One region of the Microbacterium sp. X-17 genome, then DNA from elsewhere that is predicted to be linked to it. Evidence: riboswitches for the same ligand, from Rfam matches in the RefSeq annotation. Region 1 holds a riboswitch; each other region holds the start of a gene.

What was found. A riboswitch is a leader RNA that binds a small molecule or an ion and turns the genes downstream of it on or off. The one in region 1 is predicted to bind thiamine pyrophosphate.
Region 2: linked by a shared signal. The riboswitch ahead of thiM (hydroxyethylthiazole kinase) and the one ahead of thiC (phosphomethylpyrimidine synthase ThiC) in region 1 are both predicted to bind thiamine pyrophosphate.
Region 3: linked by a shared signal. The riboswitch ahead of ABCS02_RS03930 (ECF transporter S component) and the one ahead of thiC (phosphomethylpyrimidine synthase ThiC) in region 1 are both predicted to bind thiamine pyrophosphate.
Region 4: linked by a shared signal. The riboswitch ahead of ABCS02_RS13750 (ECF transporter S component) and the one ahead of thiC (phosphomethylpyrimidine synthase ThiC) in region 1 are both predicted to bind thiamine pyrophosphate.

What each region holds. Positions count from the first base shown of each region.
Region 1 covers NZ_JBDHNI010000002.1:739,598-742,837, reverse strand. The annotation lists gene ABCS02_RS12035 (MarR family transcriptional regulator) at 1-173, shown strand, start outside; gene ABCS02_RS12030 (hypothetical protein) at 184-546, opposite strand; gene thiD (bifunctional hydroxymethylpyrimidine kinase/phosphomethylpyrimidine kinase) at 656-1,504, opposite strand; TPP riboswitch at 1,574-1,682, shown strand; gene thiC (phosphomethylpyrimidine synthase ThiC) at 1,679-3,240, shown strand, end outside.
Region 2 covers NZ_JBDHNI010000001.1:810,037-813,276, forward strand. The annotation lists gene thiE (thiamine phosphate synthase) at 1-180, opposite strand, end outside; gene thiM (hydroxyethylthiazole kinase) at 177-983, opposite strand; TPP riboswitch at 976-1,076, opposite strand; gene ABCS02_RS03960 (dihydrofolate reductase family protein) at 1,131-1,691, opposite strand; gene arfB (alternative ribosome rescue aminoacyl-tRNA hydrolase ArfB) at 1,719-2,156, opposite strand; gene ABCS02_RS03970 (DUF1990 family protein) at 2,193-2,702, opposite strand; gene ABCS02_RS03975 (hypothetical protein) at 2,695-3,240, opposite strand, start outside.
Region 3 covers NZ_JBDHNI010000001.1:803,452-806,691, reverse strand. The annotation lists gene ABCS02_RS03935 (ATP-binding cassette domain-containing protein) at 1-839, opposite strand, end outside; gene ABCS02_RS03930 (ECF transporter S component) at 852-1,520, opposite strand; TPP riboswitch at 1,603-1,708, opposite strand; gene ABCS02_RS03925 (DEAD/DEAH box helicase family protein) at 2,469-3,240, opposite strand, start outside.
Region 4 covers NZ_JBDHNI010000002.1:1,079,914-1,083,153, forward strand. The annotation lists gene ABCS02_RS13745 (D-alanyl-D-alanine carboxypeptidase) at 1-1,315, opposite strand, end outside; TPP riboswitch at 1,353-1,461, shown strand; gene ABCS02_RS13750 (ECF transporter S component) at 1,454-2,077, shown strand; gene ABCS02_RS13755 (ATP-binding cassette domain-containing protein) at 2,082-3,240, shown strand, end outside.

The DNA of each region.
Region 1 (3,240 bases):
CCGCGACCCCGCTCGCCGACGAGACGCTCGCCGCCCTGCGCGCGTCGTGGGCCGAGCTCATCGCCCGCTGCTGGCCGGAGGATGCCGACGCCCGCGCGGTCGCGCAGGCCTTGCGCGATCTGCGCGCCGCCCTCGCCGCCGAGCGCGCTCGCGAGCCGGACGAACTCCCCTGACCGACCGCGGTCAGTCGCTCCGCGGTGTCTCGTCCCCGTCGTCCGCTGCGGGCGGTTCGGGAGGATACGCCGAGTACTCGTCGGCGGACTTCTCCGAGATCGTGGCCGACGGCCGCCCGAGGTAGATCGCGTTCGCGCTCTCGCCGGCCCCGCTCGCGCTCGCGCGCGCCGTCGAGCGAGCGCTGCGGCTCACCGCCGCCGCGACGACCCAGACGCCCAGGGCGACCACGAGGACCGGGAAGACCCACTGCCCCACGAACGCCGCGTGCGCCGAGAAGCCGAGGATGCTGGCGACCACATAGGCGCCTCCCGCCAGCACCGCGACGGCGAGCACCACCCACCCCGTGATGCGAACGGCCCGTGATCTACGCATGGTTATCTCCACATCCTCGTGCGTGTGCACCGAGCGTTCGAGGTCGGATGGGGATGAAACTACAACACAGATCGCCTGTTTGTTGGAGTTTCCACAGGCGGGAGCAACGTCACTTGGAGCGTCCAGAGCTTCCTCGCCCATGGAGGCCCTGCAGGCGCCAGGAGGTGTGGAAGTGGTGGAGGGGGCCGGGGCCGGCTCCCACGTCGAGGTCGTCGGCCGACGCGAGGCTGTCCGTGAGCCAGGCCTTCGTCGTGTCGAGTGCGGCGATCCAGTCGCCCAGGCGGGCGCGGTTCGTCGCGAGCGCTGCCGACAGCGAGCATCCGGTGCCGTGCGTGTTCCGTGTCGCGACCCGTGGGGCGGAGATCTCGTGGATTCGCCGGCCGGTCCCGAGCCTGTTCCCGGCATCGACGAGCGCGTCGGGCGAGGCGGGGCCGGCGAGGTGGCCTCCGGTGACGAGGACCGCGACCCCGGATGCCTCGGAGAGCCGCAGCGCCTGCCCGACCGCGGACTCCCAGTCGGATGCGCGCGGTTCGCCCGCGAGGACGGCCAGCTCGTCGAGGTTGGGCGTGATGACGTCGCAGCCGGACAGGAGTTCGCGGAGCGCGCCCACGAGGTCGCCGGAGCCCAGGTCCCCGCCGGTGCTGGCCTTCAGCACCGGGTCGAGCACGACGACCGGCGGGACGGTGCGCGCGAGCCACGCGGCCACCACGGCCGCGTTCTCGCGGGAGCCCAGCATCCCGATCTTGACCGCGTCGATCGTGACGTCGTCGCTCACGGCGTCGAGCTGCTCGGCGAGGAACCCCGCCGGCGGGGTGTGGATCGCGCGGACTTCGGTCGTGTTCTGCGCCACGAGGGCGGTGACGACCGCCATCCCGTAGCCGCCGTTCGCGGCGATGCTCTTCAGGTCCGCGTGGATCCCCGCACCGCCCGTGGGGTCGGTCCCGGCGATGCTGAGCACGCGGGGGATCATGGGCGGCCTTCCGTCGGGGGAGCAGCGTCACGATAACAGGCGATGTTGTAGGGTTTCGCGTATCCACACGGGTGCCCTCGCAAGGGCTGAGATCGGGCTGACGCGGCCTGCGACCGTTCGAACCTGTCCGGGTCATGCCGGCGAAGGAAGTAGGAGCCCTCGATGGGATCTGCCCGTTCTGCACACTCTCTGGCCCATCTGCACGACACGGAGCACGACATCCACGTGCCCGTCAGTCGGATCGCACTGGAGCCGTCGCCCGACGGCTCGGTCAACGAGCCGCTGACCGTGTACCGCACGGAGGGGCCCGGCAGCGATCCGGTCCGCGGGCTTCCGCCCCTGCGGGAGGGGTGGATCGCCGCCCGCGCGGACACCGAGACCTACCCCGGTCGCGACCGCAACCTCGAGGACGACGGGCGTTCTGCGCTGCGCCGGGGCGCGGCATCCGCGGAGTGGAAGGGCGTGAAGCCCCCGATCCGCCGCGCGAAGCCGGGGCGCACCATCACTCAGATGCGCTACGCCCGCGACGGCGTCATCACGCCGGAGATGCGGTTCGTGGCCCTGCGGGAGAACTGCGACGTCGAGCTGGTCCGCGCGGAGGTCGCCGCCGGCCGGGCGATCATCCCCAACAACGTGAACCACCCGGAGTCGGAGCCGATGATCATCGGCAAGGCGTTCCTCGTGAAGATCAACGCGAACATCGGCAACTCGGCCGTGACGAGCTCGATCGCCGAGGAGGTCGCGAAGCTGCAGTGGGCGACCACGTGGGGCGCGGACACCGTGATGGACCTCTCCACCGGCGACGACATCCACACCACACGGGAGTGGATCCTCCGCAACTCGCCCGTCCCGATCGGCACCGTGCCGATCTACCAGGCGCTGGAGAAGGTGAACGGCGACGCGTCCGCGCTCACCTGGGAGGTGTACCGGGACACGGTCATCGAGCAGTGCGAGCAGGGCGTCGACTATATGACCGTCCACGCCGGGGTGCTGCTCCGGTACGTGCCCCTGACGGCGGAGCGCGTGACCGGGATCGTCTCGCGCGGCGGATCGATCATGGCGGGATGGTGCCTGGCCCACCACGAGGAGAACTTCCTCTACACGCACTTCGACGAGCTCTGCGAGATCTTCGCGCAGTACGACGTCGCGTTCTCGCTCGGCGACGGCCTGCGGCCGGGGTCGATCGCCGACGCGAACGACGCCGCCCAGTTCGCCGAACTGGACACGCTCGCGGAGCTCACGAAGCGTGCGTGGCGGTACGACGTGCAGGTGATGGTCGAGGGTCCGGGGCATGTGCCGTTCCATCTCGTGCGGGAGAACGTGGAGCGCCAGCAGGAGCTCTGCGACGGCGCCCCGTTCTACACGCTCGGGCCGCTGGTGACCGATGTCGCGCCCGGGTACGACCACATCACCTCGGCGATCGGCGCCACCGAGATCGCCCGGTACGGCACGGCGATGCTCTGCTACGTGACCCCCAAGGAGCATCTCGGCCTCCCCGACCGGGACGACGTGAAGACCGGCGTCATCACGTACAAGATCGCGGCGCACGCCGCCGACCTGGCGAAGGGCCACCCCGGCGCTCAGGCCCGCGACGACGCGCTGTCGAAGGCCCGGTTCGAGTTCCGCTGGCGGGACCAGTTCGCCCTGTCGCTGGATCCGGACACGGCCGAGGAGTTCCACGACGAGACGCTGCCGGCCGAGCCAGCGAAGACCGCGCACTTCTG
Region 2 (3,240 bases), on a different contig from region 1:
GACGACCGCACGTCCCAGCGCGACGAACTCGTCATCGGTCGCGTCCGGGTCGCGGAGCTGGACCACGCTGACCCCGGCCGCGATGGCCTCGCCGACCGTGGACGCGACGCCGCGGTCGCCGCACAGCCGGGTGTCGGTCACGAGGTAGAGGGACAGGTCGAGCGGCGGGCGCGCCGTCATGCGACGCGGACCGCCGCGACCAGGCTGTCGGGCGTCAGGGCGGCCAGCTCGTCGAGCAGGCTCACGGCGAAGCTTCCCGGCCCCTGGCTGACGGACGCCGCCCGATCGGCTGCGACCGTGAGCACCGCGGTCGCGGAGGCGGCCGCCGTCAGGGGGTCGGCGCTGCCGGCGAAGGCGGCCATCAGGGCGCCGAGGGCGCAGCCGACGCCGGTGACCTGCGTCATCCACGGGTGCCCGTTGGCGATCCGGACGGTGCGCTCGCCGTCGGTGAGGTGGTCGACGGGACCGCTCACCGCCACGACGGTGCCGAAGGTGCGGGCGATCTCCTGGGCCGCCGCCAGCGCCGCCTCCGGGCTGTCGGTCGAGTCCACGCCCTTGCCTCCGGCGCCGCCGGCGAGGGCCATGATCTCGGAGGCGTTCCCGCGGACGATGGTGGGGGAGGAGCGCAGCAGTTCGAGGGCGAGCCCGGTGCGCCAGCGCAGGCCACCCGCGGCGACGGGGTCCAGCACCCACGGCGTCCCGGCCGCTGCCGCAGCGCCGGCGGCCGCGGTCATCGCGTCGGAGGTGTCGTCGTACGGGGTGCCGAGGTTCACCAGGACGCCGCTCGCGATGGGCGCGAACTCGGCCGCCTCGCGCGGGTTGTCGACCATCGCGGGGGCCGCCCCGACCGCGAGCAGGACGTTGGCGGTCCACTGGGCGACGACGATGTTCGTCAGGCACTGCACGAGCGGCGGCTGAGCGCGCAGCCCGCTCAGGGCGGCGCCGAACTCGGGCGAGTCGATGGCAGGGGAGGAAGAAGTCATGGAATGACGTCCCTTCGCTAGTACTAACCAGATCAGGTTCGACGGGTGTGTTCTCAGCCAGCCCTGGAGAGGGAGGCACCCCGCGTCATCGGCCAGTCTAGCGAGGGCGCGGCGGCGGACCGGCCGGGGCCGCCGCTCAGCACCGGACTACGTCCCCGGCCGGAACCGCAGCGCCGTCACCCCCGAGCCGAACTCCCGCCGCTCCACGAGTTCGAGCCGGATGCTCTCGCGCAGCCCGGCGAGCAGGGTCGGCCCGTGGCCGGCGAGGACCGGCTGCACCACGAACACGTACTCGTCGATCAGGCCCAGGTTCGCCAGCGCGAGGGGGAGGGTCACCCCGCCGACGAACAGGCCCTCGCCCGGTTCCTGCTTGAGGCGTTCGACCGCGTGCCGCAGGTCGCCGGTCAGCGGCGCGGCATTCCAGTCGACCTCGGTCAGCGTGCGGGACACCACGTGCTTCCTCGCCCGGTCGATGGCCTCGGCGAACGGGACTTGCGTCTCGTCCATCCACTCGGGCCACGCGCCGGTGGCCGGGCGGCGCCACGCGGACTCCATCATCCGGTAGGTCACCCGGCCGAAGATCAGGGCGTCGGCCCGCTCCAGCTCGGCGGTCCAGAAGCGCATCGAGTCCGCGTCGGGCGGGAGGCCCGCCTCGTGGTGGACGCAGCCGTCGAGCGTGACGTTGATGGCGTAGCGGAGGGGTCTCATCCCGTTCCTTTCGACAGGCGTGCGGGCTCAGTCCGTGGGAGGCCGACGCAGGCGCTTGACATCCGTGCGGCGCTTCTTCGCCTCCAGGCGCCGTCGGCTGGAGCCGAGGGTGGGCCGGGTCGGGCGTCGCGGTGGCGCGGGAGGCCGGAGGGCGTCGGCCACGAGTTCGGCCAGCCGGAGGCGCGCCGCCTCCCGGTTGCGCACCTGCGCGCGGTGCTCGGATGCGGTGATCGTCAGCACCCCGTCCACGATGCGGCCGCTCAGGCGATCGAGCAGCCGGTCGCGCTGTGCCGTCGAGAGGACGGCGGAGGCCGCCACATCCCAGAGGAGCTCCACCCGGGAGTCGGCGGTGTTCACACCCTGGCCGCCGGGACCGGACGACCGCGAGAACCGCCAGGACAGCTCGGACTCGGGGATGGTGAGTCCGGAGTCGACGCGGAGGCCGGGGCGGTGGACGGTGGGCATGGGTCCATCATCCTCTCACTCGTGGCGCCGAGCGGGTCAGCGCAGCGCGCGCAGGTACCGCCGCCGCGCCACGACCTGGGCGACGCGGAGCAGCGGATGCAGGATGCGCCACGGCTGCTGCGGCGCCGGACGCGTGAGCGAGCGCACGGTGAGCACGATGTCGCCGCCGGCGGTGTCGCGATGCACGACGAACGCCTCCTCGCCGTCGACGGGATGCCCGGGCAGCGTCCGGTACGCGAAGCCGACCCGGTCGTCCTCCTCGACGACGGCGACGACCTCGACCGGCTCGACGACGGTCACGCCGAGCACGCGCACGCGGATCCGCTCGCGCCGACCTTCGCGGACCGGCGCATCGGAGTCGACCAGGAAGCCGCTGCGTGTCTTCACCCGCCAGCGGAGGACGTCCCCGGCGGCGCGCCGCCAGTCGTCCTCTCCGCGGCCGACGACGGCGGAGACCTCGGAACGGCGGAAGGCCGGGTCGCTCGACGCCCAGGTGGGTGCTTCGGGCATCGTCATGGGTGCGCTCACCGGCTCGGCGTCACTCATCGGGGAACTCGATCACGCCGTCACGCGCGGCGGGATGGTGACCCGTGGCGATGTCCTCCTCGAGGTAGACCGTCAGGTATTCCCGGTCGATCGGTCGCCCCGCCGGGTCGAAAATGCGGTAGCGGCGGCGGTACAAGGCATCCGCGTACTCCCGGTGCCGGAACTCCACGGTGACCTGGGTCTCCGGCCAGTCCCCGCTCGCGCGGACCGCCAGGTCCCGGTAGGGGCTCTCGACACGGTGGATCCGGTCGTCGCGGCGCGTCCAGATGGTGTTCGGCCGCGCCAGCCATTCGAGCTGTTCCACCACCTCGCGCACGGCGGCCTGGATGCCCTCGGCGCTGAGCTGAGCGGGCGCCCAGTCGACCCCGCTGACGGTCGCCAGGTCGACGAGGTCGCGCGCGTCGGGCTCCGCGGCCTCGCCGGCAGTGTCGTCGTCCCAGCACTCCTCGTCATCCGCCGGGACTGCTTCGGCTTCGTGGTCGCCGACCGTCAGCGCCGAGGGCACACCATCGGTGAGGTCGACCGAGATGCGGCTCTG
Region 3 (3,240 bases), on a different contig from region 1:
AGGACGTCCCCCGGCGTGGCGGGGAGCTGCGGTGCGAGGAGTTCCGCCGCGATCGGCGCAGGCGGAGGCGGAGGCGCTCCGGGGACCCAGATGGCGCGCTCGGTCGGCGCCGCGTCCCGGTCCGTGAGCGCGCCCCGCCCTCCGAACACCTCGCCGGGCTCGCCGTCGGCGACGACGCGGCCGTCCGGGGCCAGGACGACGACCCGGTCGATGAACGGAAGCCAGTCCTCCGCGTCGTGCTCCACCACCACCAGCGTGGAGCCGGCGGCCTCGACGCCCTCCAGGACGGCGAGGCGCACCGCGCGCGCCGCCTCCGGGTCGAGCATCGATGTCGGCTCGTCCAGCAGGACGACGCGCGGGTCGAAGACGAGCGCGCCGGCCAGGGCCAGGCGCTGCGCCTCCCCGCCGGAGAGCGCGTGCGTCCGGTGGTCGAGCTCCCCCGCGAGACTCAGCCCGGAGAGCGCGGATCGGACGCGATCCCAGAGCTCCGCCCGCGGGGTGCCCGTGTTCTCCAGTCCGAAGGCCGCGTCCCGGCCGATGGTCTCCGCGACGGTAGCGTCCCGGGGATCCTGCATCAGCAGCCCCGTCATCATGGCGGCCGGCGCCGAGTCGTCGACCAGCACCGTCCCGTCCGCGCCGTCCGGGGCGTCCGCCGACAGGCCCGCCAGCGAGCCGGCGATCGCCCGGAGCAGCGTGGACTTCCCGCTGCCGCTCGGCCCGACGAGCAGGACGCGCTCGCCGGGTGCGATGTCCAGCGAGAAGTCCTCGAAGACGCTCTCCGAGCGCCCGACCGGCCGCCAGGAGAAGCTCCGGAACCGGATGCTGGCTCCCCGTGTCACGGTGTCGATCGGTCAGGCCCTTCCGGCGCGACGCTCGAGCACCTCGTGCCCCGCGGGGAACGCGTTGAGCGCCCCGGCCCGCGCGAGGGCCCGCGTGAGCGCCCAGCCCCCGACCCCGGCGATCACGCCGCCGGACAGGATCCCCGCCACCAGGTACACGAGCTTCCACGTCCAGGAGTACGACGGGACGTACGCCCACCACTCGTAGCACGCGATCTCCAGCGCCGCCGAGAGCATCCCGCCGCCGATCGCCGCCGCGAGCCCGAAGTAGCGCCACAGCAGGATGGCGAAGACGATCTCCACGCCGACGCCCTGCAGGAACCCGGACAGCAGGACTGCCACGCCCCACTGGTTGCCCAGCAGAAGCTCGACGTTGGCCGCCACGAGCTCCGTGAGGACGGCGGCGCCCGGCCGGCGGATGACGAGCGCACCCACCACCGCCGGGATCAGCCACACGCCGAGCGAGAGCTCGCCCGCCGGCGGGAACGCAGCGGAGGCCAGCGAGACACCCGGATAGACGAAGGTGTCGAACGCCCAGAACACGACCCCGAAGGCCACCGCGATCATCGCAGCGCTGATCAGGTCGACGGCCCGCCACTTCGCCAACGGCCTGCGCGCAAGGACGTACCTCCCGGCCGTCCGGGTCGCCGTGCTCGAACTCGTCGTCGTCTTGTCACTCATCTCGTGAGCGCTCCTCTTCCCGCAGTGTGGATGGGGACAGGAGGAGCGCAGCACGCGCGCGGTGATATCCGTCGTACGTCTCGCATGTCAGAATTCGACTCCCTTCGCCGGTGCTAACCGGAGCAGGTTCCGAGGGTCAGCGGCAAGCCGCACTCTCAGCGCTTTCGGGCGCTCCCCTGTCGTTCAGGACGATGGTAGCAGCGTGCGGCGCAGCCGGAGAACACGGCTCTGGTCGCGCGTCACGCAGTGCGGGATCACGCCCGCGACGGCCACGACGACACCGCCGGATCGGCCGAGTTATCCGCATTCCGCAGTCCCGATCCACGTGGACGAACGTGTCTACTTGCGGCCACGCAACGGGCCGATGCAAGGTGTGTCAGTACTGGCCCCGCGTCGTAACCCGAGACGATGTCGGGGCCACTTCGTGAGCGCGGCCCGGTCGAGGGCGGCGCCCGGACGGCCGAGGTGCCCCTGGAGAGACTCAAAAACTGCGACCAGCCTTTAACTATCGCTAGCGAGGCTCCAAAATCCGCGGAATTCCGCGCTTTTTGACCTCCTAGAGATGACTGCGATCACATAGGAACGCACCCGAGTGTGGGCAAATTTGGCCACGGCGGATTAGCTGTATCAAGAGGTCTCTGACGTTTCTGCATCAGGACATCTCTGACGAACGGTGTATCAGGACATCTCTGACGGAGGCTGTGCCAGGACATCGGTGACAATTCTGCCTCAGGACATCGATGACAGTTTAGACCGTCTTAGGTTTGCGGCCGCGGTGTTGGCCACTGGCGATTATTTGGTGCCGGACTTGCGCCAGGAGTTATTCGGCGATGAGAGTTCCCTGGTGGTCGAAATCAGCACGATCTTCCCTTCCTCGACGATGAAGCAGACGAGCTCGCGAAGACGCGGCTCGGCTCGTGTGGAAACGGACGTGGGGGCGACGTCGGATTAGGCCACGTCCCGCCTATACGTCGCCCTGAACACGGCCTCCTCCAACCAGCGCTTGAAACTCTCGTTATCCTGGAATGCCTTGAACAGCTGCGTCTCGTCTGCAATGAGGCTGAGCATGGCTTTGCCGAGCGCGCGGTTCATCTCGACACGAGCGTTAACGGGGTCCCCATTCGCTTGCGCATTCCTGTAGGCCTCGTCCTCGGCGACAATGCGCGGGATCTCCTCGGTGATCCGGCGCTGAATGCGGTCCGCGTCTTCCCACGCGATGTTGCCGAAATGGTCATTGAAGCTCTTGACGATCTCCGAAAGCTTCTCTAACGCCGGGTCCGACTTGTGGCCGCCACCGTCCGCGGGCACCGGATCGAGCGCGGCGCCCTCGTCGTCGAGGACGATCTTCATCGCTAGAGCCTTCTCGGCGCGGTACGACTCGAGGTCAATATTCTCGAGGATGCCCGCGGCGAGGTCCTCGTCCTTCGGAGCCGGCAGCTTCGGCACTAGGTTGTCAAGGAAAATGGACCGCTTCTCCCACTCGACGCTCCCAAAGGGCAGTACCGCTGACAAAAAGTTGTACGTGCGAAGGAACGCCTTCGCGTCGCCCTTGAACTTCACCTGATCGTCCTCGTCGGGCAACTCGATGTACTCGGCTACACAAGTGTCGAGGATCGGGTCGAGCTTGTCGCGGTCGACTCCCTCGAGGTAACGGGCCACGAACGTCTCGACATGGTCGGGCGAGTAGACACCGAAGGCGTCCAGGTCGCGGACGAGGTCG
Region 4 (3,240 bases), 340 kb from region 1:
GGAGCGTCACGGTGCCGGCGTCGTCGCCCGCCTTCCACCCGTCGCCGATCGTCAGCTCGCTGGACGTCGTGGGGGCGCCGCCGTTCCACTCCACGACGGAGGCGTCCTGGCCGGTCACGATCCCGACCGTGTCGCCCCACCGGGTCGTGACCTGGCCCACCACGGTTCCGGTCGCGAGGGCCGGCGGCTGCTGCAGCTCGGTCGCGAGCTGGTTCAGCAGCGCCTGCGCGGTCGCGGTGCGCGCGGCGGCGTCGGGCTGTCCGAGCGCGACGGCGTACAGGCGGACGGGGGTGGTCCCGATCGTGACGTCCTTGGCGGCGACGAGGTTGTCGATCCCGTCGAGGGATCCGGTCTTGACGCCGACGACGGCGGGATCGGCCTGCAGGAGCTGGTTCGTGTTCTCGACACGGCCGGCTCCGGGGAGGTCGATCGTGCGGGTCGAGACGATCTGCGCGATCACCGGGTTCGCGAGGGCGCGCTGCGCGAGGGCGACGAGGTCGGCGGGGGAGGCCGTGTTGCCCTCCTCGATCCCGGTCGGGTCGACGATCCGCATGTCGCTCAGACCGTGCGCCGCGAGCCACGTCGACGCGGCGTTCGCGAAGACGGCGTCGTTCGCCCAGATGCTGTCGGCGAGGATCTGCGCGTAGTTGTTCGCCGAGCCGATCAGCGTCCCCTGCAGGAGCTGGAGCTCGGAGAGGGATCCGCCCACCGGCACGTCGAGCGAGGACTCGCCCCGGTCCTGGTAGCCGATGTAGGCGTCCCGGTCGGCGGCCGTCATCCGGTACGCCGGTCCCTGCTCGCCCGCGGCGAGTGGCATCCGCTCCAGCACCATGAGCGTCGTGACGAGCTTCGTGATGCTCGCGATCGGGGAGGCGTTGCCGGTCGACGACAGCGTCCCGCCGATGCCCTCCACGGCGACGGCGGCGCTGCCCTGCGCGGGCCACGCGGGGGTGGCGACCGTCGCCGCGACCGGCTGTACGGCGACGGCCGACGCCTGCGGCGGGATCGCGGACAACGGCCACAGCAGGGTCGTCGTGCAATACGCCGCGATGAGCGCGAGCACGATCCCGAACGGGACGAGGACCCCGGGGCGCCAGGGCGAGCGCCGCGGCGCCTTCGCCAGGAGGTCCGGCGCGACGGGCACGTAAGGGCTCGCCTCGATCGCCGCGGTGATCTGCGGCCGCGCGACCGTGCCCGGGTCGACCCAGGAGAGCGCTGCGCCGGATGCCGGCGGCTCGGCCGGCGGGATGATGACGACCGCCCCGGTCTCCCGGAGAGAGCGACGCGTCGGCGGGGTCGGGCCGGCGATCGTCATGTCGGTACCGTACCGTGGCGCAGCCATTACACTGATGCGCATCAACCACGGGAGTCCGGTGTGCCGGGCTGAGAGGAAGCAATCAAGCTTCGACCGTCGAACCTGATCTGGGTCATGCCAGCGCAGGAAGGAGAAGTCATGCATTCCGTCTCCACGTCTCCGCGCAACGCCTACGCGCGCATCGTCTGGCGGTGGCGCGTCGTCGACATCGTGGTCGCGAGCGTCGTCGCCGTGGCCAGTGCGCTCCTGTTCGTCGTCTGGAACGTCGCGTACCTCGGGCCCGCAACCCTCCTCACGCCGCTTCTCCCCGGACTCCAGGGTCTCGTGAACGGACCGTGGTTCGTCGCCGGGGTGCTTGCGGCGCTCATCGTCCGAAAGCCCGGTGCGGCGATCTACGCGGAGCTCGTCGCCGCCACCATCTCGGCCCTCGTCGGCAACGTGTGGGGGCCGCTGACGATCGTGTCCGGGCTTGTCCAGGGCCTCGGCGCCGAGATCGTGTTCTTCCTGTTCGCGTACGCCGTGTGGCGTCTGCCGGTCGCCATCCTGGCGGGCGCGGGCGCGGGCCTCGCGTGCGGTATCAACGACCTCGTGTTCTCCTACCCCGGCTCGGATGCCACGTTCGCGACCGTGTACGTCGTGTCGAGCATCGTCTCCGGCGGGGTCATCGCGGGTATCGGATCCTGGCTCATCGCGCGCGGGCTCGCCGCGACGGGCGCGCTGAACCGCTTCGCGTCGGGACGCGACGCGGGCCGGCGCGTCTGACCCGATGCCGGCGGCGCTCGAGGCGCGCAGCTGGGGCTGGCGCTACGCGACGCGCCATCGGTGGGCGGTGCGGGACACGAGCCTGCGGATCGAACCGGGCGAGCGCCTGCTCCTGCTCGGGGCGTCCGGCGCCGGCAAGTCCACGCTCCTGCACGGCTTCGCGGGCGTGCTCGGCGGCGACGACGAGGGCGAGCAGACCGGCGCGCTGCTGGTGGATGGGGTGCCGCCCGCGTCCGCTCGCGGACGCGCCGGCCTCGTGCTGCAGGATCCGGCGAATCAGACGGTGCTTGCGCGGGTCGGGGACGACGTCGCGTTCGGGTGCGAGAACCTCGGCGTCCCGCGCGAGGAGATCGGGCCGCGCGTCGCCGCGGCCCTGGATGCCGTCGGCCTGGGCCTGCCGCTCGACCGGTCCACGACCGCGCTGTCCGGCGGTCAGCGGCAGCGCCTCGCGCTCGCGGGCGTGCTCGCGATGCGGCCCGGCGCGATCCTCCTCGACGAGCCGACCGCCAACCTCGACCCGGACGGGGTCGTGGAGGTGCGGGATGCCGTCCGCCGCGCCGCGGACGCCTCTGGCGCGACCCTCGTCCTCGTGGAACACCGGGTCGACGTGTGGCTCCCGCTCGTCGACCGCGTCGTCGTGCTGGGCCCGGACGGCGTCGTCGCCGACGGCAGCCCGTCGGCCGTGCTCGGCGGCCGCGGGCCGGAGCTCGCGGCCGGCGGGGTGTGGGTGCCCGGGATCCCTCCGCGCGTCCCCTCGCCGCCGCCGCACGCGCCCGGCGAGGTGCTGCTGACGACGGAGGATCTCGTGGTCGGCCGCGGGGAGCCGGTCGCGGGGCCGTTCGGGATCGAGCTCCGGGCGGGGGAGGCGCTCGCCGTGACCGGGCCCAACGGGGCCGGCAAGTCCACGTTCGGGCTCACGCTCGCGGGGCTGCTGCCGCCGGTCGCCGGTCGGGTGGTCGCGACGCCGGCCCTCGCCCGGGGGGCGAAGGGCGATCCCGCGGCGTGGCCGTCGCGCTCCCTCCTCACCCGCATCGGCGCGGTCCTTCAGGAGCCCGAGCATCAGCTCCTCGCCCGTACCGTCCGGCGCGAGCTCGAGGTCGGACCCCGCGCCCTACGCCTGCCCGAGGGGGAGGTTCGGGCCCGCGTCGACGAGCTCCTCGAGC